DNA from 4 places in the Rhizobium sp. P1_B8 genome. Region 1 is predicted to be linked to each of the others. Evidence: riboswitches for the same ligand, from Rfam matches in the RefSeq annotation. Region 1 holds a riboswitch; each other region holds the start of a gene.
What was found. Region 1 has a riboswitch for cobalamin ahead of bluB (5,6-dimethylbenzimidazole synthase). Riboswitches for the same ligand answer to the same signal wherever they lie in the genome.
Positions count from the first base shown of each region.

Region 2: it holds a riboswitch for cobalamin, as region 1 does, so the genes downstream of both, AC1D2N_RS26560 (ABC transporter substrate-binding protein) here and bluB (5,6-dimethylbenzimidazole synthase) in region 1, are expected to answer to the same signal.
Region 3: it holds a riboswitch for cobalamin, as region 1 does, so the genes downstream of both, nrdH (glutaredoxin-like protein NrdH) here and bluB (5,6-dimethylbenzimidazole synthase) in region 1, are expected to answer to the same signal.
Region 4: it holds a riboswitch for cobalamin, as region 1 does, so the genes downstream of both, fdhA (formaldehyde dehydrogenase, glutathione-independent) here and bluB (5,6-dimethylbenzimidazole synthase) in region 1, are expected to answer to the same signal.

Region 1 is NZ_JBFTZZ010000013.1:101,784-109,314, reverse strand. It holds gene AC1D2N_RS17070 (hypothetical protein) at 1-99, opposite strand, end outside; gene AC1D2N_RS17065 (methyl-accepting chemotaxis protein) at 160-2,034, opposite strand; gene AC1D2N_RS17060 (MFS transporter) at 2,305-3,708, opposite strand; cobalamin riboswitch at 3,883-4,070, shown strand; gene bluB (5,6-dimethylbenzimidazole synthase) at 4,113-4,799, shown strand; partial or broken gene AC1D2N_RS17050 (molybdopterin-dependent oxidoreductase) at 4,796-5,473, shown strand; gene AC1D2N_RS17045 (phosphatase PAP2 family protein) at 5,583-6,767, opposite strand; gene AC1D2N_RS17040 (PhzF family phenazine biosynthesis protein) at 7,299-7,531, opposite strand, start outside.
Region 2 is NZ_JBFTZZ010000026.1:36,852-44,382, forward strand. It holds gene AC1D2N_RS26535 (MYG1 family protein) at 1-844, opposite strand, end outside; partial or broken gene AC1D2N_RS26540 (HIT family protein) at 1,066-1,562, shown strand; gene AC1D2N_RS26545 (hypothetical protein) at 1,559-2,122, opposite strand; gene AC1D2N_RS26550 (ABC transporter ATP-binding protein) at 2,221-2,985, opposite strand; gene AC1D2N_RS26555 (FecCD family ABC transporter permease) at 2,982-4,013, opposite strand; gene AC1D2N_RS26560 (ABC transporter substrate-binding protein) at 4,019-5,035, opposite strand; cobalamin riboswitch at 5,214-5,468, opposite strand; gene AC1D2N_RS26565 (tetratricopeptide repeat protein) at 5,690-6,292, shown strand; gene blh (bifunctional sulfur transferase/dioxygenase Blh) at 6,357-7,531, opposite strand, start outside.
Region 3 is NZ_JBFTZZ010000035.1:9,036-16,566, forward strand. It holds gene nrdF (class 1b ribonucleoside-diphosphate reductase subunit beta) at 1-876, opposite strand, end outside; gene nrdE (class 1b ribonucleoside-diphosphate reductase subunit alpha) at 964-3,168, opposite strand; gene nrdI (class Ib ribonucleoside-diphosphate reductase assembly flavoprotein NrdI) at 3,147-3,551, opposite strand; gene nrdH (glutaredoxin-like protein NrdH) at 3,566-3,787, opposite strand; cobalamin riboswitch at 4,053-4,276, opposite strand; gene AC1D2N_RS30400 (heavy metal translocating P-type ATPase) at 4,519-6,795, opposite strand; gene AC1D2N_RS30405 (MerR family transcriptional regulator) at 6,867-7,289, shown strand; gene AC1D2N_RS30410 (TIGR03862 family flavoprotein) at 7,358-7,531, shown strand, end outside.
Region 4 is NZ_JBFTZZ010000019.1:92,748-100,278, reverse strand. It holds gene bcoG (3-dehydrocarnitine:acetyl-CoA trimethylamine transferase BcoG) at 1-761, opposite strand, end outside; gene AC1D2N_RS22730 (GlxA family transcriptional regulator) at 863-1,861, shown strand; gene AC1D2N_RS22725 (LysR substrate-binding domain-containing protein) at 1,836-2,711, opposite strand; gene AC1D2N_RS22720 (DMT family transporter) at 2,824-3,729, shown strand; cobalamin riboswitch at 3,891-4,090, shown strand; gene fdhA (formaldehyde dehydrogenase, glutathione-independent) at 4,310-5,500, shown strand; gene AC1D2N_RS22710 (transporter substrate-binding domain-containing protein) at 5,584-6,390, opposite strand; gene AC1D2N_RS22705 (putative bifunctional diguanylate cyclase/phosphodiesterase) at 6,496-7,531, shown strand, end outside.

The DNA of each region.
Region 1 (7,531 bases):
GGAGATCGGGGCAAGCTTGGCATCCTGTGCCAGGGATACGCCCATCGGCATGGCAAATGCGGTGCAGGCCAAAAGAAATGCGGGCACGAGTTTCGTCATAACTGTTTCCTTCCTGATTATAGGTTGTTGAGAACTAAGGCTTATCGGGCGAAGACGACGTCAGAACTCCTCCCAGGCCCCGGGAGCAGCGGCAACGGCGGCATTTCCTGCATGCCGCTGCACGGAGGCTCTCGGCTCGGGACGAGATTGGCGGGTGGGTTGAACGGCTTTGGGCTGGCTTGCCGCAGACGCGCCGACGATGAACCTGCCGGCCGAGTCCTGCAGCAGGCGTCCTTGCGACAGCAGTTCGTGGCAGGCCGCGTTGGTTTCCTCGACCATTGCCGCGTTCTGCTGTGTCGTCTGATCCATCTGGTTGATCGCGCTGTTGATTTCCTGCAGGCCCGTCGCCTGTTCGCGATAGGATTGGACGATGGAAGCGATGCTGTCGCTGATGCGGTTGATCTGCTCCTCGATCTTCAGGAGGGCATCGCCGGTCTGGTTCACCAGCCCGACGCCCGCAGCAACTTCGTCGCCGGACACATTGATCAGGTTCTTGATTTCCTTGGCTGCATTTGCAGACCGCTGGGCGAGCTCACGCACTTCCTGCGCAACAACCGCAAAACCCTTGCCGGCTTCGCCTGCACGCGCCGCCTCGACGCCGGCGTTCAGCGCCAGCAGGTTCGTCTGGAAGGCGATTTCGTCGATGACGCCGATAATGCGGCCGATCTGGCTCGACGAGGTTTGAATCCGGTCCATCGCCCCGATCGCATCACGCACCACCGTCGCCGAGACATGGGCGCTCCGCTTTGTCTCCTCGACCAACTGCCCGGCATTTTCAGCCCGTTGCGACGATGTTCTGACCGTCGTGGTCACCTCATCCAGTGCGGCGGCGGTCTGTTCCAATGCTGCTGCCTGTTGCTCGGTCCGCCTGGCGAGTTGATCTGCGGAGGTCGCCAGCTCGCTCGAGCCGGTTTCAACCGCCACGGAAGCGGTCTTGATCTCTGTCAGAGCGGCCGCGACCGCATCGACCATGTTGTTGAAATCCTGCCGCAATTTGTCGAATTCGGGACCGACATCGGCCAGGTGTATCGAGAAGTCGCCGGCGGCGAGCCCTTCCAATGCATTCGCGAGAGCGTTCATGACCAGCCGTTGCGTGTTGCTGGCCTCTTCGGTCAACAATGCGTTGCGCGCCCGTTCGGCGTCGAGCGAAGCACTCTGCTCGGCAGCGGCCTGCTCTCTCTCGACTTTCGCAATCGCCTCGTGACGGAAAACTTCCAGTGCACGCGCCAGAAATCCGATCTCGTCGCCATTTTCCCTGTAGGTGACGGGAGAGACCAGATCGCCTTTCTGCAACGCACTAATTCGTTCGCTGATCACCCTGATGGGCCGGCCGACCAGGCTGCGCATGGCGAGAAGGAAGGCAACGACGGCCATGGCGGTGATCGCGGACTGCGTGAGCAGCGAAATGAGAACTTTCTGCCTGACTTCGGAAGCGATTTTTTCGACAGACCAGTTCGTGACGATGTAGCCGGTGGCCTTGCCTGCCTTATCCAGCGGAAGCGGCGCGATGATCGTGACCACGCCGGCGGAGGTTCCGCTATCATCGACAGTCGTCTTTTCCGGTTTCGCGCTGAGACGCTTCGCCAGATCGGCGGGTGCAGGCAAACCGTTGATGCCGTCGCGTGTCCACGTATCGACGGAGGCCGGTTCCGCGTTGAATGCGGCAAACTGTACAAGATCGAGCGAGGGGTCGTCGCGGTAGAGCGAATAAGCCTCGCGAACGGCGTTCGCCTTCCCCCATTTCACGCCGCCGGCGGCCAGAGATGCAAACTGCTCCGCATCCTTGGACCAGTTCGCCTTGGCGCCATCGATCAACGCCCGGGTTTCGTACATCCAGGTATAGGTGGCGAAAGCGGAAATGCCGCAGAGGTTTACGGCAACGATAATCGCCGCCAGCTTGGCTGTCAGAGGCATCGTTTTCAAAAATTGGAACATTCCGCGGCGGCCTAGAATTGCGGCTCAGTCGGACATGTTCCCGACTGGCGTATCAATACGGGCATCGACGCTGACGGTCGCATCACGAGCGCTCATGCCCATGTCCAGATAGCAACCCAAAACGCGCAAATGCAGTGTGTATTTGATGTGTGAATAAATCATAAAGTAGAAAGGAATGCTGAGCACACGCGTGCCATTCGCGCCTGCTGCCGCCGGCGCGGAGCCTTGCGAACCGGTGGGTGCAGGAATGCTTCCGTGGCGTCAGGGAGATCAGCTATTTTCAGCCACGGCCTCTTCGGGTTCGGCGTGCCGGCGCTTGCGGCCGCGCGCCGTCAGTTCAGCGCCGGCATCTTGGGGCAGGCGCAGGAAGGTGATGCAGGCCAGCGCCGAAATCGCCGAGACGCTGAAGAAGGCGATGTGGAAATCCGAGACCAGCAGCCTGTCGTCGTGGAAGCTGCTGGAAATTTCGAGGATGCCGCCGGCGATCGCCACACCCATCGCCATGGAGATACGCTGGGCAACGGCATTGATTGCGGTTGCCTGGCTGCTGTCGGCATCATCGACGTCGCCGAAGGCCATGGCGTTGACGCCCGAGAAAGCCATGGAGCGGAACAGGCCGCCGATCAGCAGGCAGGCCATGATCAGGAACAGTGGCGTTTCGGCGGTGAAAAGGCCGTTGATGCCGAGGAAGATCGCCGCCAGCAAGGTGGTGAGGGAGATCACTGTGCGGAAGCCGAAGGCGTTGAAGGTGCGCGAGGCGGCGAATTTCGAACCCATGGAGCCGAGCGCGCTGACGAAGGTGACCGAGCCCGATTGCAGCGGTGTCAGGCCGAAGCCGAGCTGGAGCATCAGCGGCATCAGGAAAGGCAGGGCGCCAAGTCCCATGCGGAAATTCGAGGCGCCGAGGATCGCCGCCCGAAACATCGGGTAACGAAACATCTTCGGATCGAGAAGCGGATAAGGCACGCGGCGGGCATGCAGGAGGTAGAGGAGGCCGGCAAGGATGCCGATCGCAACCGTGACATAACCGTAGATAACGGGCACGGCCGGCAGGCTGATCACCGACAGGCCGAAGACGAAGCCGGAGAAGCCTAGGCCGCAAAGGAAGAAGCCGGGGAAGTCCATCGGCCGCAGAGTGCGCGGCTCGACCGCCGGCAGGAAACGGGTGACGAGGATGATGCCGAGCACGCCGATCGGGACGTTGATCCAGAAGATCCAGTGCCAGGTGAGGTAGGTTGTGAGGAAGCCGCCGATCGGCGGACCCATGATCGGACCGATCAACGCTGGAATGGTGAGCCAGGCCATGGCATCGACGAGTTCGTGACGCGGCGTTCCCCGGACCAGCAGCAGGCGGCTGACCGGCGTCATCATCGAGCCGCCGGCGCCCTGGATCAGGCGTGAGATCACGAAGGCCGTGATCGAATTGGAAAAGGCGCAGGCGATCGAGCCGATCATGAAAACGAAGATCGCCATGCGGAAGATGTTGCGCGCGCCGAAACGATCGGACATCCAGCCGCTGATCGGGATGAAGATCGCCAGCGCCACGAGATAGCTGGTAACGGCGAGCTTCAGCGCGATCGGCGAGGTGCCGATATCGGCTGCGATCGCCGGTAGGCTGGTGGCGATCACGGTCGAATCCATCTGTTCCATGAACAGGGCGACCGCAAGGATCATGGGCGTGAGGCGGGGCACGGGCAACCAAAGTGCAAAGAGAAAAAGTGCGGCGCCATGGGCGTCGGTCAGGATGGGTTTGTTTCTAAGGCAGCGATGCGCCTCTGTCCATGAAGTCGATGTCGCATGCAACGTGTCGGCGGTATGAGGGCCGGCTTGCCGCCGCCGCGCTTTCCTGAAATAGATGCGCCGTCAGGTGCCCGCCGTCCAGGCGGGAGAATCGGGAATCCGGTGCAAAGCCGGAACGTGCCCAACGCTGTAAGGCCGACGCTTGCCGCTTCATCACGCCACTGGCTTCTCGCCGGGAAGGCTGCGGCAGGCGGATGACGCCGAGTCAGAAGACCGGCCTGGCTAGATAGACCGATCCGCGCGGACGGCGGGGCGGTTGCGTTGTTGGGGATTTGACGATGCGACCCTTTGATGAGGATGCCCTTTCGGCGGCGTCCGGTTTTTCCTTGGCCGAACGCGAGGCCGTCTATCATGCGATCATGACGCGGCGCGACGTTCGCAGCGAGTTCCTGCCCGATCCCTTGCCGGATGACCTTGTGCAGCGGCTGCTGACGGCTGCCCATCATGCACCCTCCGTCGGCTTTATGCAGCCGTGGAATTTCATTCTGGTGAAAAGCGCAACCGTGCGGGCGCGCGTCCGGGATGCTTTTGCGAGGGCCAACGAGGAGGCGGCGCTGATGTTCGAAGGTGAACGACGGCAGGCCTACCGCTCGCTCAAGCTCGAAGGCATTGTCGAGGCGCCGCTCGGCATATGCGTGACCTGCGATCCTACCCGCAGCGGCAGCGTCGTGCTGGGGCGCACGCACAATCCCAGGATGGATAGCTATTCCACAGTTTGCGCCATCCAGAATCTCTGGCTTGCGGCGCGGGCGGAAGGGGTCGGGATCGGCTGGGTCAGCATCTTTCATGAAGGCGAGCTGAAGAGCATTCTCGGCATACCCCAGCATATCGAGGTGGTCGCCTGGCTCTGTGCCGGTTTCGTCGACCGGCTCTATGACGAGCCGGAACTGTCCGTCAAAGGCTGGCGGCAGCGGCTGCCGCTCGAGGAACTCGTCTTCCATGATGGATGGGGACTGAACACCTAGAGGTCGTCTTCTTCGGCACCGACAAAGGCGAGGTCACGATTCGCGACATCAAGATGCAACAGAACTTCGCTCGCAGCATGTCGCTCGCAGACGCGATGAACCCCGACAATCTGCTCTGCTACGAAATGAACGGAGCGACCCTGCCTGCCCCCAACGGTTTCCCGCTGCGGCTGATAACTCTGGGCTGGTACGGGATTGCCAACGTCAAGTGGCTGAAGGGCATCGAGGTTCGCGACACCCGCTTCATGAGCCTGCTGATGGGCCGCGACTATGTCACCATCCGGGAGGAAGAGCACAAAGGCGAGACTGTGCGGGCCGAGACCTCGGTCGGCCGGGCCTTGCTGAAATCCGCGCCCGCCAAGGTCACGCGCAACGACTCGGGTCACCGGGTCGTCGGCGCAGCCTGGGGTGCACCGATCGACCGGGTCGAACTGAAAATTGATCAAGGGCCCTGGATGCCGGCAGTCATCGATCACAGCGAGGAGGCCGAATACGCCTGGAAGATTTGGTCACTGGATTGGCCAAATCCCTCGCCTGGAGAACACACGGTGACCTCGCGCGCGATCAGTACCGCAGGGCAAATTCAACCGGCGATGGACGATCCCTTGATCGCCAAAAAGCACACATACTGGGAAAGCAATGGCCAGGTGACGCGCCGCATCCGCATCGTTTGAGAAACGTTGCTGCCTCGCACGTCGGCTGCTGAGTGAACGGAACGTTCCACCGAGAACCCTTCGCTTAGGATTGCGACATTTCGGGAGAAAGGCGCTAGCGGCCCTTCCGCTAGTCTGCCCCGTCTTTTTTTGCCCGCTCGATGAATTTCCCGGCGACTGCTTTGCCAAGTGCGGCACCGGCCCGGTTGTCCATTTCATAGTGGATGCCGGCCCAGATGCGGGAATCGCCCGCTTCCTTGCCGACCGTTCGGATGAACTCCGCCTGGTCGGGGAACAGATAGGCAAGCACCTCGCATCGGGCAGTCGACAACGTGGAGTGATTCGACGGATAACTGGGATGGGCCGGCACTGCGAACAGGGGAGTGATGCTCGGGTCAAGCATGTTGGGCCGCAGGTACCAATAAGCGTATTTCCCGTCGTTGCTTGCAATGTAGGCGTCGTAGTAGACCGTTGCGAGCATCGCGTAAGCCCGTGCGGCGCGCGGCGGGTTCGAATCCGTCTTGTCCTCGAACATCCACTTGCTGGCATAGTCATACCAGTCTGTGAACAGGCCGGATGGACTTTGCCAGTAGAACGCCTTGTAGCTGTTGGGGAATTTTCGCTCAAACTGGCGGACTGCATCCGTCTCGGCCTTCACGGCCGCAGACTTGCAGTCGGGCGGAGTCGGTGGCCTGAATTCATCGGCTGTCTCGAGCAGGATCGGCTTCCAGTTTGGCATGGTTGCATTGGCGGGTTTGTCTCCGACCCACATGCACGGCCCGGTCGGCACGGTGCCGGTCCAGACGGCATCGGAGCCGTCGGCCTTTGCCCGCGCAATCACTTGCTCTGCCACGCGTCGCCCCAGTTCCAGGCCGGCGGATGAATCGCTTGGGAACTGGACACCGGCAAGGACACGCGACTGTGCGGCTTCTTCGGCCATCGCCTGGAACGACGACGCCTCGTCGGGAAAGAAATAGGCAAGAACGGTCGCGGCGGCGGCGGCGGCGGCCGCGTGTTCGGATGGATAAGCGGGACTCCGAGGCGTAGGCAGCGCAGTCGGCAGTGTCGTATCCACCTCGCTCGGGCGGGGGCGATTGTAGAAGTATTTCGACTCCCAAGCCGCGATGGTGGCGTCGTAGACCGCCATCGTCAAATAGGTGTAGACGCGATGCGCGTTGGGGATCGTCTGGTTTGCGAGAAGACGGTTGTTGACCAGGTCGATCCATCGATAGCCGGGCGAACCGGCGTCCCAGAATGTGATCTTGGCGGCGACCTGCGCATCGTTCTTTGCGACAAGTTCGCGAACCTGCTCCAACTCGGTTGCGGAAGTATCCGGTGGGGGCGGGACTCGGAAGTCTTTGCCCGACGTGATTACCCACGTCTTCCACATTCCAGCGTTTGGCTCTATCTGATCCGATTGGGCGAAAGCGAAGTTCCCTGACAAAAGGATTAGCGCGCAGGCCCTGCTAAAGCCGCTAAGCATTTTCGACCCCCATAGTTGATCCCCGGCCCAAAGACGGAAGGTTTTCTGTTTTGACGGCCGTCCCATTTTCTATTTTAGCCCGCTCTAATTATACCGCGAAGCGCTGCCAAGTGAAAGGATCAATGAGAGCAGGATCAAGGAGGCCGCTCTAGCCAAGATCGATCCGTATAATGGACAATCGCCTGGCCGGTTCAGGGCTGGCGACAAGCTATTGGCGTTTTTAGACAAACTCTGATCCCTGCCGGAGCTAGGGACATCGCGGTGAGGGCCGCGACGTCCATGCCGACCCCACCAATTATCGAGGAACTTTCAGTAGGCAGGAAAGCGCCAATTGCAGTCATCGGCCTCAGGTCGATGACTGTCTTAGAGGATAGCTTTTCCGTTTATGCAGGTAACGACATTGCCGCCAACCCAAATATCTTCAGATTCGAGCCGGACATGTACCCGCCCTGACCTGCCCAAGACCGTCCCTTGCGCAGCGATGTATGAAGGCGGCGCGAGATTTGCGGAAATGAGCCATTTTGCCAAACCCGCATTTAGGCTACCAGTGACTGGGTCTTCGTAACCAGCGGCGGTGAAGGCGCGGACCTCGAAAT
Region 2 (7,531 bases), on a different contig from region 1:
TGAAGCGGCCGTTGTGGCAGAAGCTTGCGCCCTCTATGCCGCAAACCGCCTCCAGTGCGCCATTGGTGAGCCCGGCCCAGGCCGCCGGCAGATCGGCCCTGAGCTCGAACCCCTCCTCGGCGCGCCGGATGCCGGTCACGCACCAGTCCTTTTCGCGCGGATGAACGACGAACAGCAGGTGATCGGCGCTCGCCTTGACGATGGCGGGACGGAAAGGCATGCCCCTCGGCAATTCCAAAACACGCCCCTGCCCCGCAGCTTCGATTGCCCGATGCACAATCGCCTCGGCCCGCAATTTTGCGGCACTCTGGGCGATCCTGGCCTCAACGAAACTGCGGGCAATGGCAAGGGCCGCGTGAAAGGCGCGGTTATCGGCCTCAGGGTCCGCTTCGTCGAAAACCGGTTTCAGGGTCTCCAGCAGCGCCGGCAGCATCAACCCGGCCAACGGCCCCGAGGGGCTGAGCGCGCCATTATCAGTCAGATCGACCGGCAGCACGAAGCTGGCGTCGAAAGAGCCGTGCATCGCTTCCACATGTGCTTCGGGAAGGCCGAAGGCTGTGAGATAATCACGGCCGTAATGCTTCCAGATCAGGCCGAACGAGCTGTAGGGCTGGCCATCGTCGCGCAGCGGCGCGCCGCGCTGGTGGTGATCAAACATCCCGGCAGCGGGATCATAGGCTCCGCCGACATCATAGATGATCCGGTCTTCGCCCGGCGTGATCCACTCCGGCGCCCGGCTGCGGACGATACGCGCCTGCGGGAAAAGCCGGGTCAGGATGACGCTCGACAGCAATTCGTCGGCATGAAAGCCACCGGAATGGGTGACGAGGAAATCGGGGATCATGGGAGCTATGCGCCTTGTCGTTCGCGGAGAGTCCGCTTGCAGGTCGGCACCAAATAACCGTTGCTGGCTGCTATCTCAACCCATACCTTAAATCGGAGTCGATTTAAGAATAAAATGATGCAGCAATCCAATGTGTTACAGCGTACTTTCTGACGTCACCGCGATACCGGCCTCTAGCGGGATTCATCGAAGCCCCTGAAGGGTGCATCAGGAGTAAGTCCGTGGAGATTCCCCAGCACTTTCACGTCGCCGAGACACAGGATGGTTTGTGAACCACCGCATCAATTCTGCCCTTCCCGGTTACCTCATGATCAGCTCCAAGACCGACACCAACGATCTGTCGGATTTGTCCGAAGATGCTTTGGCTGAATTCGGCCCATTGCTCGCAAGAGCTCAAAGTGCCTTGAAACAGCAATTGAATGCTCAGCGCGTCTATATCGGCCGATACGGGCACACGCCTGGTTACCCGATCCATTTTCATGTGATCCCGATATATGACTGGGTGGAGGAGTTGTTCTGGAAGGACGCTCGCTATCGTCTGCTCGAGAATTTCGCGGAGGGACCAGGGGAAACCGCAACGGATGGCGCGGAACTGACGCTGTTTGTCTGGCGCGAGTTCTGCGAACGCGCAGAGCCGCCACCGGTCAAAGGGCCATCGGTCTCAGAGGCCATCGAGCTGCTGCGGGAGACAATGCGGTTTTCGGCGCCTGAAGCCTAAGACAACACCGTTCTCGGCTGTCTTGCGACAAGCGCCCGGCTGGCCGCCGCGCCGGCATGCAGGCAGATGAGCCCGATCGCCGCGAGAGAATTGATTAGCAGAACATTCGCCACCACCGCTGCCGAAAACGCGCCCTCACCTGACGGAAGCACCGCCGTTGCAGCAAACAGCGCGCCTTCATAGGCAACGAACCCGGCCAGGAAGGCGCCGGCCATCGTAACGGTAAGATCTGTCGACAGACGAAGTACCCCGAGCGCCGTAGCCAGGCACGCAAATGCCGCGATACCGATCGCCAGACCCCAGGCATAACTGTCCCAGGTCTGGGGATAACCGAGCACGAGATATCCGACCATCTGGTTAGCAAGCCAGGCCAGCAGAACCGCCGTCACCGCCATCCGCCGGGGAAGAATGACAGCCGATACCGCCGCCAAGGCCACGAAGGGCGTTATGCAGGCGAAAAGCAGGCTGAGAGCGACGCTCGCACCTGAAATGACGACGACCCAGGCGACAGCGAAGCCGGGTGCGACAGGGCGCAGGGGAAGCTGATTTCGTTCGAGCATCTCGAAACTCCATTCGACCGCAGGAAATAATACGCCAGTCCGGGAAAAAGGCTAGCGAGGCCATACCTCCTCTTGAGATCGAAATTCCCCGCCATTCCTCAATCCATGACGTATTGGATATGATGCCGGCCGTGCACGGCCGATTTCTGGACATGGGCGCGAACGCCGAAGACCCGGCCGATCATATCCTCCGTCAGCACCTCCTCCGGCGCCCCCGAGGCGACGACCTCGCCTTTCTGAAGCACCGCCAGCCTGTCGCAGAACATCGCCGCCAGATTGAGATCGTGCAGCGCGACGATGCAGGTGATGCCGAGCTTCGAGATCAGCGAGAGAATGTCGAGCTGATGCTGGATATCGAGATGGTTGGTCGGCTCGTCGAGCATCAGTTCGCTCGGCGCCTGCGCCAGCGATCTGGCAATATGGACGCGCTGGCGCTCACCGCCCGACAGCGTCTGCCAGAGCTGGCCCGCCCTCTCCCGCATGCCCGTCCGCGACAGGGCCTCGTCGACGGCTGCGTCGTCTCCGGCGCCCCAGGACGACAACAGCCCGCGATGCGGCGTGCGGCCGAGCCGCACCACGTCGCGCACCGTCAATTGCGTATCCGTCGTCGTCTGCTGCTCGACGAAGGCGACGCGCCGCGCAAGCGCTGCGCGCGACAGCGAGGATATATCGTCATCACCCAGCCGGATGACGCCGCTGCGAACCTTGCGCAGCCGGCAAATCAATCTGAGAAGGCTCGATTTGCCGGAACCGTTCGGCCCAAGCAGGCCGAACACCTTGCCCCTTTCCACCGTTAGGCTGACGCCGTTGACGATGACGGTATCGCCGGCGGCAAAGCTTACCTCGTCGACGCTGATACTCATGCATTCCCTCGCACGCGATAGAGGATGATGGCGAAGGCCGGCGCGCCGAAAAGCGCGGTGACGACGCCGATCGGCAGGATTTGCTGCGGAATGATGACGCGCGAAACAATATCGGCGCCGACCATGTAAATCGCACCGCCGAGCGCTGTTGCCGGCAGCAGCCGCCCATGCCCCGGCCCGACGAGGAAGCGGGCGGCGTGAGGGATGACGAGGCCAACGAAGCCGATCGAACCCACCATGCTAACGACGCTTGCCGTCATCGCCGCCGTCATGCCGAACAGCACGATTTGGACGCGGCGTACGGCAATGCCGAGCGAGGCGGCAGCATCCGTGCCGAAAGCGAAGGCGTCCAGCGCCCGCACATGGGCCATGCAGATGATGAAGCCGGCAAGCGCGATCGGCACCGACAGATAGACATCGGGCCAGCGCACGCCACTGAGCGAACCCAAAAGCCAGAACAGGATGCCGCGCGCCTGCTCGGCATTCGCCGATGTCGTCACGATGTAGGAGGTCAGCGCATTGAAGAGCTGCGAACCGGCGACGCCGCAAAGGATGATGCGCTCGCCGCTTCCTCCCGCACCCGTTGCCAGGAAGCCGACCAGCAGAAAGGCGATCACCGCACCGATGAAGGCGCCGCTCGAGAGGCCGAGAATACCGTAGCCGAAGCCGAGGATCATCACGCAGACGGCGCCCGTCGAGGCGCCGGCGGAGATGCCGAGCACATAGGGTTCGGCCAGCGGATTGCGCAGCAGCGCCTGCAGGATCGCACCGGAGAGCGAGAGCGATGCGCCGGCGCTGGCCGCGACGAGCGCGCGGCTCAGACGATAATCCCAGACGATGCCCTGGTGGATGCGGCTGATCTCGAAATTCGTTCCGAACAGCCGGTTCGAGACCGCCTCCGCCGTGGTCGCAACGGGAATTGCGATCTCGCCGATGGAAACGGCAAGGCTGATCATCAGCCCGAGCAGGAGAAGTGCGGCAATGGTGAGCGCGGCAAGCGCCCACCATCCCTGTTGCCTGACCGACATTGCCTTCACTGCGCCAGGCCGAAGGACTTGATGCCGTTCGCCAATGTCTCGATGCCATCGATCGTGCGGATCGTCGGGTTCATCGACTGCGCGTCCATCATCACGAAGTGCTTGTTTTTGACCGCGTCGAGCTCCTTGGTCACAGGGTCGCTCTCAAGAAAATCGACCTTGACCTTAGGATCGTCAGCCGCATAACGGCGGCGGTCCATGGTCGCGAGCACGATGACGGCAGGGTTCGCCTGGGTGATGGTTTCCCAACCCACCAGCGGCCATTCCTCTTCCGTGGTGACGACGTTCTTCGCACCGATCGTCTTCAGGATATAGGCGGGCGCGCTGTTCTTGCCGGCGATGAAGGCGTCGCCGCTGACCTCTTTGCTGGAGAACCAGAAGACGACGGGCAGGTTCTTGCCCGATGCGCCCGATATCGACGCGACAGCATCCGCCTCGCGCTTCTTCAGCGCCGAAATCAGCGCATCGCCGCGGTCCTTCACGTCGAAAATCTCCGAGAGCTCGGCGATTTCCCGGTAGATCAGGTCCATCGTGAACAATTCCCCACGCACGCCGTCGCCGCCATCTGTGTTGACCTTGGCGATGCAATCGGCCGGCGCGAGATAGGTATTGATCCCGAGATCCTTGAACTGTTCCCGCTTGCCGACGGAGCCCTGCGCGCCGACATGCCATTCGAACTCGGCCGCCACTAGGTCGGGCTCCTGCCCGACGACGGATTCGAAGCTCGGATCGTTGTCGGCAAGCCGCTTTATCTTGCTGTTGGCCTCGGCATATTGCGGCAGGACTGGACCGACCCAGACGGCCGTCCCGGCGATCTTGTCGGCAAGGCCGAGCGAGAAAAGAATTTCGGTCATACCCTGGCCGATCGAAACGATCCTGGCGGGCGCCTTCTGAAAAGTCACCTGCTGGCCGCAATTACTGACGGTCAGGGGGTAGTGCGTCGCGGCAAGGCTTGGTGCCGCAAGGCCGGCAAGCCCGAAGGCATATGTCATGGCGGCGAGAATCTGGCGCATGGAAAACCTCGATGAAGGAAAAAATCACGGCCGTTCCGCGCATGTGCGCGGACCGAAAGCACGCTTAGGCGTGCCCTAGCCGCAGGAGGCCCAATCGAGACGGATGCATGCCGGAATTCGGCGAAGGTTCAGCAGGTCAATCATATCTGTTCCTTGTCCGGGCATCCCCGCCCGGTTGATTGGATCGTGATTGACGGCAGGTCTCCTGGCTTGCGGATATCCGTCGTTACATCCGCCTTCCCGCGATATCCGCAGTGGCAGGGCCATAGGCCCTTCAGAGATGGCCAGTCGCTGGCCACTCCTGAGATGATCGACAATCCGCTTACAGTTGCGGGGGCAGCCACGGTCTCGGTCCCTACTGGGTCGTCCTCACCGTGTTCCCTATTAATCCCCTTGGAGTCATCTTCAGGGAACCGTCGAACCCAGTTACGTCGCAGACCTGCCTAACGTCAATGATTATTGCGGAGGATCGTGCCGGCCCACCGCGGCAAATTGCGAGACCTCGAAGCAAAACTCGCCAGCACCCTCGCGCAAAAGCTATCGTCTGCGGCGCTGGCGTCGGGTCATCAGTCGGCGTGCGTCACGACGGATTGCGGAAGGCGGGCCCCCGACATAGCTTTGGCGCCACCGATTTCAACGAGGTCTGATGTAGCAATGAGCAATCCGGATAGCACCGATCTCGCCGCAGCCAGGATAGACGCAATTCGCCAAGCAGCCGAGCAAGGCGATGCACAAGCACAATTTGAATTAGGCCATATGACCGCACGAGGTGAAGGTGTCACCGGGGATAAAGCCGAAGGCGCGAGATGGCTTCGGAAAGCGGGCGAACAAGGTCATGTCGATGCGCAATTCCTCCTGGCTGGCCTGTATCTCATGGGGGACGGCGTTGCACAGAGCGCGCCGGAAGGCGTCGAGTGGCTTGATAGAGCCGCCAGTCAAGGCCATGCCGACGCACAGTATTTATTGGGCTTGATGAGAGAGGACGGCGACGGTTGCGATATCGATCCAACAGACGCCGTAAGATGGTACGGCCAGGCCGCAAACCAGGATCATGCCGGTGCGCAATACAGGCTAGCCCAAATGAAAGAGCACGGCGTGGGCTGCGAGATCAATCTGACAGAGGCTTTCAAATGGTACCGTCGTGCAGCGCTTCAGGATTACCCTGATGCAAGCGAAGATCTGCTCGATTTATGTCGTGCACATCCAGACCTGCCGCTTCCAGTATCAGAATTGCTCGATGGCAAAGGTCGTTCCTGATACTCAGCCCTTTGTCCGGCGGCGCAATCGTCCAGACGCCGTCGCCGTCCTATTCACTCCGCCCCTACAACGCATCCAGCGGTATCTTCAAATACCGCCGGCCGTTCTCCTCCGGCTCGGGCAACCGCCCGCCGCGGATATTGACCTGCAGCGCATGCAACATCAGCTTCGGCTTCGGCAGCGTGCGGTCGCGCGCCTGGCGCAGCGCGATGAAGCCGGCCTCGTCGATGCCTGCGATATGAGGATTGGCGCTTTTCTGGGCGGTCACCGTGCTTTCCCAGCGCGGGTGGCGGCCGCCGGGCTGGTAGTCGTGGCCGGAAAAGAGCCGGGTCTCCTCGGGCAGCAATAGGATGGCCTGGATCGAATGCCAGAGGGAGCTAGCGCTGCCGCCGGGGAAATCGGTTCGCGCCGTGCCGGAATCCGGCGTGAACACCGTGTCGTGCACGAAGGCGGCGTCGCCGATCACATAGGTGATCGAGGCGAGTGTGTGCCCGGGCGAAAACATCACGCGGGCTTTAAGCGCACCGATCTCGAAGGTGTCGCCATCGGCAAACAGCTGGTCCCATTGCGAACCGTCGGCTTTAAGCGCCGGCCAGTTATAGATCTCCTTCCAGAGCGTCTGCACGTCGGTGACATGGGCGCCGATCGCCGTCGGCGCACCGGTCTTCTCATGCAGATAGTGCGCGGCGGAGAAATGATCGGCATGCGGATGCGTGTCGAGGATCCACTCGACCGTCAGCCCTTCACTTTTGATATGAGCGAGGATGGCGTCGGCATTGACCGTTCCCGTCGCCCCCGACATTTCGTCGAAATCGAGCACTGGGTCGATGATGGCGCAGCGTTTCGTCGCCGGGTCGGAAACGACATATTGCACACTGCAGGTGCGGGGCTCGAAGAAGGCCTTCACATGAGCCGCCTGCCCTGACCGCTTTTCCAGCCAGCGGCGCGCGCCGGCAAGATCGAAGCCGAGGTTTTGACCGAAGGCCTCGACATCTCCGGGCTTCATCCGGCCGTCGAGCACCTCGCCCAGTGCATAGAGCGTCAGCGCCCGCGTGCCGCTCTTGCAATGGGCGACGACCGGTCCCTTGGCCTGCGCCATCGCTGCCTGGAAGGCACGGATATCGGCTTCGGTGATCTCGGTTCCCTTCACGGGCACGAAGCTGTAGGCGAGCCCGGCGGTGGCGGCAGAAGCCTTTTCCGAGGTATTGCCCGGCTGCCCCGGCTCCTCGCCATCCGGCC
Region 3 (7,531 bases), on a different contig from region 1:
CGAAAGCGCCGACAGGATTGCCGGATTGACCTTGCACGCCTCAGCCGGGAACAGCGCCTCATAGCCCAGATTCATCAGCGCCTTGTTGGCATTGTAGTGCAGGAATTTCTTGACGTCCTCGGTCAGCCCGACGCCGTCATAGAGCGCTTCGGTATATCTAGCCTCGTTGTCATAGAGCTCGAGCAGCAGCTCGAAGGCGAAATCCTTGATCTCCTGCCTTCTCTCCTCACCGAGCCGCTCCAGCCCGCGCTGGAACTTGTAGCCGATATAATAGCCGTGCACCGCCTCGTCGCGGATGATCAGTCGGATCATGTCGGCCGTGTTCGTGAGCTTGGCGCGGCTCGACCAGTACATCGGCAGGTAGAATCCGGAATAGAACAGGAAGCTTTCAAGGAAGACGCTCGCGACCTTCTTCTTCAGCGGATCGCCGGAGCCGTACTGCTCCATGATCAGCGCCGATTTCCGCTGCAGGAATTCATTCTCCTCCGACCAGCGGTAGGCATCGTCGACGTCAGGCGTCGAGCACAGCGTCGAGAAGATCGAGGAATAGGAGCGCGCATGCACCGCCTCCATGAAGGAGATGTTGGAAAGTACCGCCTCCTCATGCTGCGTCACCGCATCCTCCATCAGCCGGATGGAACCGACGCCGTTCTGGATCGTGTCGAGCAGCGTCAAACCGGTAAAGACGCGGATGGTCAGCTGCTGCTCGACCGGCGTCAGCGTCGCCCAGGAAGGAATGTCGTTCGAAAGCGGCACCTTCTCCGGCAGCCAGAAATTGCCGGTGAGCCGGTTCCAGACTTCGAGATCCTTATCGTCCTCGATGCGGTTCCAATTGATGGCGCGCACGCGGGACGCAGGTTTGATTTGCATGTTCATCGGGTGGTCCTTTTCGGGCGTCAGCGTCTGCATGGCGAAGGGAACTGCGGAACCCTCCCGCTTCTTGCAGCGTCAGCCGCAATCAAATCATAAGGTGCAGGATACGCAGCCCTGCACCTCGGTGCCGGACAGCGCCATCTGGCGAAGGCGTATGTAGTAGATCGTCTTGATGCCCTTCTTCCAGGCATGGATCTGCGCCTTGTTGATGTCGCGCGTCGTTGCCGTGTCGCGGAAGAACAAGGTCAGCGACAGGCCTTGGTCGACATGCTGGGTCGCCGCCGCATAGGTGTCGATGATCTTCTCCGGCCCGATCTCGTAGGCATCCTGATAATAGTCGAGATTGTCGTTGGTCATGAACGGCGCCGGATAATAGACGCGGCCGATCTTACCTTCCTTGCGGATTTCGATCTTCGAGACGATCGGATGGATCGAGGAGGTCGAGTGGTTGATATAGGAGATCGACCCCGTCGGCGGAACCGCCTGCAGGTTCTGGTTATAGAGGCCGGAGGCCATCACCGCCTTCTTCAACGTGGCCCAATCTTCCTGCGTCGGAATGTGAATGCCTGACGTCTCGAACAGCGCCCTGACCGTCTCCGTCGCCGGCTCCCAGAGCTGCTCTGTATATTTGTCGAAATAGTCGCCGGAGGCATATTTCGAATTCTCGAAGCCCTTGAAGCTCGTACCGCGTTCGACCGCCAAAAGGTTCGAGGCGCGGATTGCGTGATAGGTCACCGTATAGAAATAGATATTGGTGAAATCGACGCCTTCCTCGGAGCCGTAGAAGATACGCTCGCGGGCGAGATAACCGTGCATGTTCATCTGGCCGAGGCCGATCGCATGGCTCTCGTCATTGCCCTTCTCGATCGAGGGAACCGAGGAAATGTGACTCATGTCGGAAACGGCTGTCAGCGCCCGGATCGAGGTCTCGATCGTCTTGCCGAAATCTGCCGAATCCATTGCCGCCGCGATATTCAGCGAGCCGAGATTGCAGGAAATATCCTTGCCGAGATGTTTGTAGGAAAGGTCGTCATGATATTCGCTCGCCTCGCTGACCTGCAGGATTTCCGAGCATAGATTGCTCATCGAAATACGTCCGGCGATCGGGTTCGCCCGGTTCACCGTGTCCTCGAACATGATGTAGGGGTAGCCGCTCTCGAACTGGATTTCGGCAAGCACCTGGAAGAATTCGCGCGCCTTGATCTTCTTCTTCGAAATGCGGGCATCCGCCACCATCTCGCGATATTTTTCCGTCACCGAAATCTCGGTGAAAGGCACGCCATAGACGCGTTCCACGTCATAGGGCGAGAACAGATACATATCCTCATTGTTCTTGGCGAGTTCGAAGGTGATATCGGGCACGACGACGCCGAGTGACAGCGTCTTGATGCGGATTTTTTCGTCGGCATTTTCGCGCTTGGTGTCAAGGAAGCGCATGATATCGGGATGATGGGCATTGAGATAGACCGCACCCGCGCCCTGCCGCGCCCCGAGCTGGTTGGCATAGGAGAAACTGTCTTCGAGCAGCTTCATCACCGGGATGATGCCCGAGGACTGGTTCTCGATATGCTTGATCGGCGCGCCCGCCTCGCGGATATTCGTCAGCGACAGCGCCACACCGCCGCCGCGCTTCGACAATTGCAGCGCCGAATTGATCGACCGGCCGATCGATTCCATATTGTCCTCGACGCGCAGCAGAAAGCAGGAAACCAGTTCGCCGCGCTGCTTCTTGCCGGCATTGAGGAAGGTCGGCGTCGCCGGCTGGAAACGGCCGGAAATGATCTCGTCGACCATGTCGCGGGCAAGGGCCTCGTCGCCACGCGCCAAGGCCAGAGCCACCATGCAGATGCGGTCCTCATAGCGCTCGAGATAGCGCTTGCCGTCGAAGGTCTTCAGCGTATAGCTGGTGTAATATTTGAAGGCGCCGAGGAAGGTCGGGAAACGGAATTTCTTGGCATAGGCCTGGTCGAACAGATCCCGCACGAAATTGAAGGAATACTGGTCGAGAACCTCCTGCTCGTAATATCCCTCGGTCACGAGGTAATCGAGCTTTTCCCTCAGATTGTGGAAGAACACCGTGTTCTGGTTCACATGCTGGAGGAAATATTGCTTGGCCGCCAAACGATCCTTGTCGAGCTGAATCCGCCCCCCATCGTCATAGAGGTTCAGCATCGCGTTCAGCGCGTGATAGTCGAGCGTTTCGGCTGCCTTCGGCGGCCTTTCCCCGGCGGGCTGAGCAAAAGTTTGATGCGGTTTTGCGCCCGCATCCCGCTTCAGGTTTGTTCCCGTGTCCAAAATCGTTCCATTCCGTGTTTGACCTTGGCGACGTCGTCTTCGGTACCCATGAGCTCGAACCGGTAAAGGTACGGCACTTGGCATTTCTGCGAGACCACGTCGCCGGCGAGCCCGTATGTCTCGCCGAAATTGCTGTTGCCCGCGGCGATCACGCCGCGGATGTGTCCTCGGTTTTCCGCATCGTTGAGGAAACGGATCACCTGCTTGGGAACGGCACCCTTGCCGCCGTCGCCGCTATAGGTCGGCACGATCAGCACGAAGGGTTCGCGGATATGGAACGCGTCTGCGCCACCTGGCGGAATGCGCGCCGCGCGCAGACCGAGTTTGGCGACGAACCGATGGGTGTTCTCGGATCGGCTGGAATAATAGACAATCAAGCCCATCGCTTGTCCTCAGGTCAGGAGAGCGCGCTGATCATGTCGGGACGGAAGCCCGCCCAATGCTGCTCGCCGGCGATGACGACAGGTGCCTGCATGTAGCCGAGGCTACGGACGCGATCGAGCGCTTCGGCATCCTGCGAGATATCGACGATGTCATAATCGACGCCCAGACGGTCGAGGGCGCGGTAGGTGGCAGTGCATTGGACGCAGGCAGGCTTGCTGTAGACGGTAATGGTCATGATATTCCTCGTGACGATGCGATTGGGCGCAGGACATCGATCGGAAATCTGTCGATATCCGTCGAAAAATTTTCTGATGATTTTGAGCTGTGCGGCTGTTCAGCCGCTGGGCGTACTCCGCCCTCTACCTCTAGCGGGTGGCGGCCTGAACTGAAATACTGACATGACTTCACCCCGAAGTGGCTCATGCGGAGGTTCGGGCCTGCGAAACGCGATGCGGAGATTCCCCGCAGCCATGCAACGCGACCTTCCGGACACCCCGCCCGTGGACGTTTCGTTCGAGGCAGGTCTCCTGGCTCACGGGTCAAAGCGCCTGCCCAGCCTTCCCGGAGCATCATGCTCCAGTGACCTGAAATCGGACAGTTGCTCGCCGCTTACAGTTGCGGGGGCAGCCCCGGCATTGCCGCGCCATGATGGCGAAGCGCACCGAATTCCCGTCTTAGCCGCCGATCCTCACGAATCGACGGAACCTCGAACACTAGATATAGTACGCCAATCCAAATTCGCGTCAACGGATGGTTTGTGCATTGCGTTACGACAGGTTTGAAATCGCTACGTTCCTGTGAAAATCATGGCTAACCAAAGCTTAAAGAAATCAGGCTGTGGAGAAAGTCCCGACGAGGAGAGCCTACCTATGGCCGGTCCCGCGATTTTCGATTCGAGATCGGGCCCGAATCGTCGATGGGACATCCCATCGGTGACGAATGCCGGAGGGATGAAGTCAGGAATGTTTATATCTTTATTCGAAGCAATCGTAGCGCATTGATCGTCACCAGCACTGTGGCGCCGGTATCGGCGAGAATCGCTGGCCAGAGCCCGGTGATCCCTATGATCGTCGTCACCAGAAACACCGCCTTCAGCCCGAGTGCGATGGTGATATTCTGCAGGATGTTGCGCATCGTGCGTTTGGAAAGTTCGATCATCCGCGCCACGTCGCCAACGCGTCCGTGCAGCACGGCAGCATCCGCCGTCTCCAGCGCCACATCGGTGCCGCCACCCATGGCGATGCCGATATCGGCAGCGGCCAGCGCCGGAGCATCGTTGATACCGTCGCCGACCTTGGCGACGATGAAGCCCTGGCGCTTCAATTCGCCAACGACCCGCTGCTTATCCTCCGGCATCATCTCGCCGCGCCAGTCGATGCCGAGCATACCGGCAACGGCTGCTGCCGTCCGCTTGTTGTCGCCCGTCAACATCATCGCCTTGACGCCTGCTGATTTGAGGGCAGCGAGCCCGGCCTCGGCATCCTCACGCGGCTCGTCACGCATGGCGATCAGGCCGGCCGCAACACCGTTGACGAGCAGCACCGACACGCTCTTGCCCTCGTCGTTCAGCGCCGTGATGCGTGCATCCTGTTCCGCGCTGAGCGTCCCGCGCTCGCGGGCGGCAGGCGGCGACAGCAGATCCAGCGCCTCACCGCCGACTTTGCCGCTGACACCCTTGCCCGGCAGCGCTTCCAGCTCGAAGGCCGGCGGCACGGGAACGCCATCCGCCTTGGCGCGGTTGAGGATCGCCAGCGCCAGCGGATGGCTGGAACCCTGCTCCAGCACCGCCGCGCGCGACAACACCTGCGCCTCGCTCAGGCCAAAGGAAATGATGTCGGTCACCTGAGGCTTGCCTTCTGTCAGCGTGCCTGTCTTGTCGAAGGCGACCATCGTCACCTTGCCGAGCGTTTCCAACACCGCGCCGCCCTTCATCAGCAGCCCGCGCCGCGCACCGGATGAAAGCGAGGCGGCGATCGCCGCCGGCGTCGAGATGACGAGCGCGCAGGGGCAGCCGATCAAAAGGATCGCAAGGCCCTTATAGACCCATTCGCCCCACGGCCCAGCGAACAGCAACGGTGGAACGACCGCGACAAGCGCTGCGACCACGACGACGCCGGGCGTGTAATAGCGCGAGAACCGATCGATGAAGCGTTCGGTCGGCGCCTTCGATTCCTGAGCTTCCTCCACCAGCTTGACGACGCGGGCGATGGTATTGTCGGCGGCAGCCGCCGTGACGCGAACCCTGAGCACCGCATCGCCATTCACCGTGCCGGCAAAAACGACGGCATCGACGCCCTTGCGCACCGGCGTGCTCTCGCCCGTCACCGGCGCCTCGTCGATCGCGCTCTCGCCTGAGATGATGATGCCGTCCGCCGAGATCCGGTCGCCAGGACGAACCATGATGATGGCGCCGACCGAAAGGCTTTCCGCAGGCACCTCCCGTGTCTGCCCATTGTCTTCGAGTAGCGCACTCTTCGGCACCAGTGCCGTCAGCGACTGGATGCTTTCGCGCGCCTTGCCCGCTGCCACCCCTTCCAGCAGCTCGCCAACGAGGAACAGGAACACGACAGTTGCCGCCTCTTCGCCGGCATTGATGATGACGGCGCCGACAGCGGCGATCGTCATCAGCATCTCGATCGAAAACGGTGTTCCTGAGAGGGCAGCCATGACAGCGCGCCGAGCGATCGGCACCAGCCCGATCAGCATGGCGACGATGAAGGCATAGGACGCAATCGCCGGCACGAGATGGCCGACGGCATAGGCGGCAACGAGTGCCGCACCCGAAAGGATGGTCAGCCGGCCCTTCCTACTCTGCCACCAGGGACCGGCCATCGGCGCATGGTCGTGCCCGTGCAGCCCCTCGATTTCCTTCTCGCCATGTTCGTGAGAATGGTCGTGGCGATGACTTGCATGATCGTGCCCTTCATGGTCGTGGTCATGGCCCGCGTGATCACCGTGATCACCGTGATCATGTCCATGGTCATGACGGTGCTGCGAGCCGTGTTCATGCGCAGGCGCAGCGTTTCCGGCAAGCGGCGCGACGGAATAGCCGAGCCCGGTCACCTTCTTCTCGATCGTCTTGAGATCGCTGCTGCCATCATGCCGGACGGTCATCGTGCCCGCCATCACCGAGACGGAAACATCGGCGACACCCGCCACGCGTCTGACCGCCGTATCGATCTTGGTTGCGCAGGCGGCGCAATCCATGCCGCCAACCCGATATCGTGTTTCGCTCTCAGCCATGAACCGCTTCCTTGTCAAATAGAAGCATCCCTCCTACATCCTCTAGCGACTAGAGGTGCAAGAGGAAAATTATGAAAAGGATCACGATCGGCGAAGCTGCTCGCCAGAGTGGCGTCAAGGTGCCGACGGTGCGTTATTACGAGAGCATCGGGCTGCTCGCGGCGCCGAGCCGCAGCGAGGGCAACCAGCGCTCCTTCGAACCCGCCGATATCAGCCGCCTCGCCTTCATCCGCCATGCCCGCGAACTCGGCTTCGAGATCGAGGCGATCCGCACGCTGCTCACCCTGCAGGATGATCCGCACCAATCCTGTGCCTCGGCCGACGCCATCGCCAAGGCCCGCCTCATCGAGGTCGAGCAGCGCATCCGCAGCCTGAGGGCGCTGAAGGCCGAGCTGGAAACCATGGTGGAAGGCTGCGGCCACGGCCGCGTCGACCAATGCCGCGTCATCGAGGTTCTCGCCGACCACGGCCAGTGCACGCATCCCCACCACTGATCTCCGCCCTTGCAGGCGATCCGCGCCCGCGCCAAAAGTGAACGAGACAGAATCGGGCGAAGACATCAATGAACCAGAAGCGGATTGCAATCATCGGCGGCGGCCCGGCGGGTCTAGCGGCTGCCGAACTGCTTTCCCGTTCCGGTCATGCGGTGACCGTCTATGACGCCATGCCGACCTTTGCCCGCAAGTTTCTGCTGGCCGGCAAGTCCGGTCTCAACATCACCCATTCCGAGGATTAT
Region 4 (7,531 bases), on a different contig from region 1:
TCCAAGCCGACGCGCACATTACCGCCGGCGAGAACGGCGGCTGCCGGATAGGCCATGGCGTTGCGGCCGATCGAAAAGGCCGAGAAGGTCCAGCTCTGAGGCACGTTGTTGACCATCGCCATGAAGGTATTGAGATCGTCGGGCGCACCCCAGGGAATGCCCATACAGAGCTGGATCAGCACCGGGTCTTCGATCAGGCCTTCCTCGGCAAGCTGCTTGGCAAACCAGAGATGGCCGGTGTCGAAGGCCTCGATCTCGGGCCGCACGCCGAGATCCGTCATCTTCTTCGCCATGGCCCGCAGCATGGCCGGCGTGTTGGTCATGACATAGTCGCCGAGATTGAAATTCATCGTGCCGCAGTCGAGCGTGCAGATCTCCGGCAGGCACTCGGCGACATGGCTGACGCGCTCGGTGGCGCCGGCCATATCCGTGCCCTTAGGATTGAGGGGAAGGGGGCTTTCGACGTCGCCAAAGATCAGGTCCCCGCCCATGCCGGCGGTGAGATTGAGGACGACGTCGACATCGGCCGAGCGGATGCGGTCGGTGACTTCCCTGTAGAGATCGTTGCGGCGGCTGGCAGCACCCGTTTCCGGGTCGCGGACATGGCAGTGAACGACCGCAGCACCGGCCTTTGCCGCATCGATGGCGGAATCGGCGATCTGCTTGGGAGTGATCGGCACGTGGCTGGATTTGGAAACCGTATCGCCGGCGCCGGTGACGGCGCAGGTGATGAAGACATCGCGGTTCATCGCAAGAGGCATGCTTTTGTTCTCCCTCGTCTTGTCCGCATTACGCGACAGGATGGATGGCGATGCGTTGCATTTTCGGAAGCAATTGATACATTATCGGAACTCCGAGGGAGGTGGCCTTGCTGCAGCGATCGATGGAACGGCTCGATATCGACCTTCTCGTCCTGCCGGACGCGAACCTGATCCTGATCGCCTCGGTGATCGAGCCGCTGCGCGGTGCCAACCGCATTTCCGGCAGCGAGCTCTATCGCTGGCGGCTGCTCACGCCGGACGGAGCACCGGTCCCGACCACCAGCAATATCGCCGTGCCCGCACAAGGCGCTTTCAAGGCGACGACCGAGGATACGCCGCTATTCGTGCTTGCCAGTTACAACTGGCGCCACAGCGCGACGCCGGCCCTCAAGATGCAGCTCTCCCAGGCTGCCCGCTATCGCACGGTGATTGCCGGCATCGAGTCCGGCACATGGCTGCTGGCGGAAGCAAGCCTGCTCGACGGACTGCCGGCGACCGTCCACTGGGAGGACTACGAGGATTTTGCGCTGGCCTATCCTGAGGTGCGGGCCGTCAAGGATCGTTTCGTCATCGACGGCAAGCGGCTGACGACCTCCGGTTCGCTTCCAACCGTCGACCTGATGCTGGAAGTGATCAGGCAGCGGCAGGGTTATTCGCTGGCGCTCGAGGTCAGCCGGCTGTTCCGCTATGAGCAGCCGTCCTTCCATGCCGATGAGTCACTTTCCGCAGCCTCGGCTGGGTTGCGCATGCACGATTCCCGTGTCGCGCAAGCGGTGCGGCTGATGGAGGAGCATATCGAGCAGCCTCTGATTCTCACGCGGCTCGCCCGCAGGGTGGGCATCAGCGCCCGACATCTGCAGGATCTTTTCCAGCAGAGTATCGGCGCGCCGCCGCATGTGCATTATCTCGCCCTGCGCTTGAATGCGGCCCGCCGCAAGGTGATCGAGACGACGGCCTCCTTCGCCGACATCGCGGCGGCAACCGGCTTCAACTCGGCCTCAGCCTTTGCGAGAAGCTACCGGGCGAGTTTTTCCGAAAGCCCGTCCGAGACCCGGCGCCGCTTGCGGCGCCGCATCACGTCATCGGAGATGCGGGCATAGGCTGGAATGCGTCCCGTATCATTTCGGCAAGTTCCCGAACGGCCTCGCTGGAACGGTATGTGCTCCGGCGGAGCACGACCTTGGAGGAATCGACCGGCGGGAAACCGTCTTCGGCGGTGAGTTCCCGGCAGCCGGGCGGAATGCTGCTGCGGGAAAGCGTGGTGACGGCAAGGCCTGCGGTCACGGCATTCTTCAGCCCCGAGCCGGTATCGGCAATGAAAGCGATTCGATAGTTGCGGCCGATCTGCTCCAGCGACCGGAGCGCAAAATCGCGTGACCAGGTGGAGTTGCGATAGGTCGCTATCGGCAGGGGATCGATGTCGTGCAGCCGGTGGACCATCGATGTGACCCAGACTGTGGGATCGATACAGATGACCTCGCCTTTCGTCTCATCGCTCCAGTCGAAAACGACGGCCAGATCGAGCTCATCCCGCTCGAGGGCGGCTAAGTTGCGAACCGTGTAGTCGCAGGACACGGTGACCTCGACGGCCGGGTGGCGTACGGCGAAAGCCGCAAGGGCCGCCGGCAGCACCGTCTGGCTGTATTCCTCCGGAATTCCGATGCGCACCGGTCCGTCCAGCGGTTTGCTGCGGATCGTCGCGGCGGCCTCGTTCAGGAGGTCGATTATCCTGCGGGCATAGGGGACGAGCTGTATGCCCTGGCGCGTCAGCAGCACGCCGCGGGCGCCCCGTTCGAACAGGGTTTCGCCGATCGTCTGCTCAAGCCGCTTGATCTGAGTGCTGACCGCCGACTGCGTCCGCCCGATGCGCTGGGCAGCCGCGGAGAAATTGGAGGTCTCGGCAACGACCAGGAAGGTTCTGAGCAGGTCGCTCTCGATCGGTTCGTGCATGGGTTAGCCATAGAAAAAATCGATGATAGATATCTCTACTATTCGTTTGTCTGATGTCAATTCTTGGCGCAGAAATGAACGGCGTTCGACTTCCTTCTTTGAGAATATCTGCGTGACCATTGAAAATCCGGCCAGACGCCTCGCAGGCAGCGAGCACGAGAAGGGTGTGCTTCTCATCATTGCCGCGACACTTGCCTGGAGCGCGAGCGGCGTCTACTCGCGGCTCCTGACGACCGACGTATGGACGGCGATTGCCTGGCGATCGCTGTTCGGCGGCCTGTTTCTGCTGATCCCCTGCCTTTTCCTCGAAGGGGGCATCTCGCGGCAGCAATGGCGATCCGTCTTCCATCCGTCCGGTCTTGCCATGATCGCATGCCAGACCTTCAGTCAGGTATGCTTCATCGGGGCGCTTTACATGACCACCGTCGCCAATGTGACGATGATCTATGCGACCGCGCCCTTTATCGCAGCGTTGCTCGGCTGGGTCATCCTCAGGGAGAGGGTCTCCAGGCGGACGCTGATTGCCGGCGGCATTTCGCTCCTCGGAGTCGCGGTCATTGTCGCCTCGTCGATCGGCGGCGGCACCGGTTGGGGTGACCTGCTGGCGCTCGGCATGACCGCGTCCTTCGCACTCGTCATCATCATTCCGCGCATCAGTCCCGACGTGCCAAGCCTGCCGCCGACCGTGGTCAGCGCTTTCCTGACACTCGCACTCTTCGCGCCGTTCGGTTCGGTCGGCTCGCTCGACTTGCACAACTGGATCGTCCTTGCCGCCTTCGGCGCGACCAATTTCTCCCTGGCGCTGGTGCTCTTCCTTGCCGGGGCGAAACGAATGCCGCCGGCGGAAGCGGCGCTGATCGGCACGATGGAAATCGTGCTCACGCCCTTCTGGGTCTGGCTGCTGTTTTCCGAAGAGCCGCCCGTTGCCACCTTTTTCGGCGGCGCGATCATCCTCGGCGCCGTATTCTGGCACACCGCAATCGACGTCAGCCGCAGCCGGCGACCGCATCGCGCCTAAAGCCTTTAGGCGGCGATCAAATCTTCCCGGACGATCCGGAAAACCGCCGTATTCGCGGGATCAATTATTTCCGCTACGCAGCGCTATTGCGACTTTGCCGACTGTCGTCTTTGAGTTGCGCCCATGTCGTTTTCTTGATCGCTGTTTTACGTCAGGCATGGTTTGCTTGTGGTGTTCAAGGCGCTATCTCGCAAACTGGCGAAATGGACCATTGGGACGCTGGCCTGACGCCGGCGCTGCCCCGCAGCGGTAGAAGAACTGAAATCCTCAAGGAAATCGCCGGATAGACATCCGGAAAGATATCGAGATGGATCGAAAGGAGATTCTGGAGCCGGAAACCAGCTCTTGGCATAGCAAATCGACGGATTGCGGCAGATGATCACGAGCGGAACGACAGGCGAAAACCATGGCGTTCACTCCTCTTCTCCATCCAATCTGTCCCTTTTGCAAATCGAATATCGCCCGATGCGGCGGTATCCTCGTGTTGTGGACCGGGCTGCAGAGGAGGCAGGCCGGAGGGAAGGTTGCCATCGACTGCATCGGTTGCAGATCGAGGCATTCAAACAAGTGGGAGGAACTCATGAGCAAAAATAGAGGCGTCGTCTATCTCCGGCCGGGCAAGGTCGAAGTTCGCGACATCGACGATCCGAAGCTGGAAGCGCCCGATGGCCGCCGCATCGAACACGGCGTCATTCTGAAGGTGATATCGACCAACATCTGCGGCTCCGACCAGCATATGGTCCGCGGCCGCACGACGGCGATGCCGGGCCTGGTCCTCGGTCATGAAATCACCGGCGAGATCATCGAAAAAGGCGTCGACGTCGAAATGCTCGATATCGGCGATATCGTCTCGGTGCCGTTTAATGTCGCCTGCGGCCGCTGCCGCTGCTGCAAATCCCAGGATACGGGCGTCTGCCTGACGGTAAATCCGTCGCGCGCCGGCGGTGCCTATGGCTATGTCGACATGGGTGGCTGGATCGGCGGACAGGCGCGCTATGTCACCATTCCCTACGCCGATTTCAACCTGCTGAAAATTCCCGATCGGGACAAAGCCATGGCGAAGATCCGCGATCTCACCATGCTTTCCGACATTCTGCCCACCGGCTTCCATGGCGCGGTGCGGGCTGGCGTCGGGGTCGGCTCGACCGTCTATGTCGCCGGCGCCGGTCCTGTCGGGCTTGCGGCTGCCGCTTCGGCTCGCATTCTCGGCGCTGCCGTCGTGATGATCGGCGATTTCAACAAGGACCGCCTGGCCCATGCGGCGAAGGTCGGTTTCGAACCGATCGACCTGTCGAAGAGCGACCGTCTCGGCGACATGATCGCTCAGGTCGTCGGCACCAATGAAGTCGATAGCGCCATCGACGCGGTCGGCTTCGAGGCACGCGGCCACTCCGGCGGCGAACAGCCGGCGATCGTGCTCAATCAGATGATGGAGATTACCCGTGCCGCGGGTTCGATCGGCATTCCCGGCCTCTACGTCACCGAGGATCCGGGCGCCGTCGACAATGCCGCCAAACACGGCAATCTCTCGCTCCGCTTCGGCCTCGGCTGGGCCAAGGCGCAGTCCTTTCACACGGGCCAGACGCCGGTGCTGAAGTACAATCGCCAGCTCATGCAGGCGATCCTGCACGACCGGCTGCCAATCGCCGATATCGTCAACGCCAAGGTCATCCCGCTCGACGATGCCGCCAGTGGATATGAGAGCTTCGACCAGGGTGCGGCGACGAAATATGTCCTCGATCCGCACGGAGATGTCGCGAAAGCCGCGTAGCGAATAGTACCGAGGACTCCGCCTGATAGGGATGGTCGGAAACCGGCCATCCCGCATTCGTCAGACGACAGTTTGTTGACGAACTACTGGATGCTGAACGGGAAATATTTTGCGTTGATCATGTCGTAGGTCCCGTCCGCCTTGATGCTCTTCAACGCTTCGTTCAGGCGCGCAAGACGCTCCTTGTCATCGAGGCGCAGCGCGATGCCGGCACCCTCACCGAAGTATGTGATGTCGACCAGATCCGGTCCTTTGAACTCGCAGCAGCTTCCTGCCTTGGTGTTGGCAATCCAGTCGTAGATGGCGAGTTTATCCTCGAGGATAATGTCGACGCTCCCGTCCGCCAGACCCTTGTACAATTCGGGCGAAGACCGAAACACCTTCTTTTTCATTTCCGGATAAAGATGGTTGGCATAGGATTCCTGCGCTGTCGACGATGTCACCCCAAGAATTTTATCGTTGAGGGCGGCGGGGCTGACATCGCTGATCGACGAATCCTTCCGGGCGATGAACACAGACGGGCTGTTGTAGTATTTTTCAGTGAAGGCAACCTTTTGACGCCGCTCAAGGCTCATCGACATGGATGAGATGATCGCGTCGTATTTGTCGGCAACGAGATCGGGGATAATGTCGTCCCACTTCTCGATGATAAATTGGCATTCGAACTTGCCAACCTCGCACAGCGCATTGGCAATATCGATGTCGAAGCCCTGAAGTTTGTTATTTGCATCGAGATAGTTGAAGGGCGGAAATGCACCTTCGACGGCAATTCTCATTGGCATGCGATCTTGCGCAGCCACCTCAAGCGGCGAGGTCGCGGCCAAAAAAATACCCATCCCGCCCGCAATCAGCGCTCCGCGCAGTATAGTCTGAATGGATATGCGCAACATCGTCGGGAGCTCCTCGGGGCATAGTCGATCTCGCCCCATAGTGCGCCGCAGCCTTTAATTCTACGTGAACGCTTCTTTGTTAGCGTCGGCCAATGCGCCCGTGTCGTGGTGTTCAGGGGTCTAGGCTTGCAGATCGTTCTTCCTTCCAGCTCCAAGACGTTTCAGCAATCCTGGATTGCTTCGGGAAGAATTCTGTTTCTGATTGCCGTCAGCGGGCTTGGAGCGATCGGACTTGTTGTACTTTCGGCGCTCTGGGCAGGGACCGAAAGCGATGCTGCCGCCCTTGATCGACAGCGCCAGCTTGTGAATGCCCGCCTGCGGGAACAGGTCGATCAAGTCGCCCATGTCATCGGCCAGTTCGGCAACGGCTACCTCACACGTGTTTATCCGGCTGCCCGGTCAAGCGGAGGTTCCTCCAGCCTCGATGCCGTTCTGACAGCGGCCGCCGGGAGTGCGATCAGCCAGACCGCAATGTCCGCCTTCGGCTACGATCAGGCCTTTGTCGTCGACGAGAAGGCTCAACTGCTGATGCTGGCGGACGCCCAAACGGAAAAGCGTTATCGCTGGATGAAGCCTCTCTTTTTGCCTCTGCTTCAGGATGCCCGCCTTGGGGTGAGACCAGGCACGGTTTCCAACGAAAGAACGCCGTCCTCGATGGAAAGCCGCTTTGCGAGCCCAGGACGCTCCAACACTGCGTTGGCCAATCTAATGCGGCTGGAAGGTCGGCCGACGATCGTCGGCGTGGTCGCCATCAACGATCCCGAAGAGGGGCAACGGCAGACGATGCGGCAATTCCTGATCGTCGTGCGGTTTATCGATGGTGCGGCGCTAGACGAATTGAGCCGGCAACAGGGCCTCAACGGCGCGCGCTTCGCGCGCACAGCCGATGCAGACGAAAACGAGGTTGCCTTCCAGATCGACGCCACGGCAAATGGCGAACCGATCGGCTTCATCGTATGGCGGCCCGATCTTCCAGGCTCGAGAGTGATCGGCCGATTGATGCCGGCGCTTTCGATTGCCGCCCTGGTGATCGCGATCCTGTTCTCGGTTTTGCTGGTGCGCCTGCGAAGCAGCCTCGGCGAGTTGAGAAAAAGCGAGCTGCATGCAAGACAGCTTGCCTTGCATGACGTGCTCACGAGCC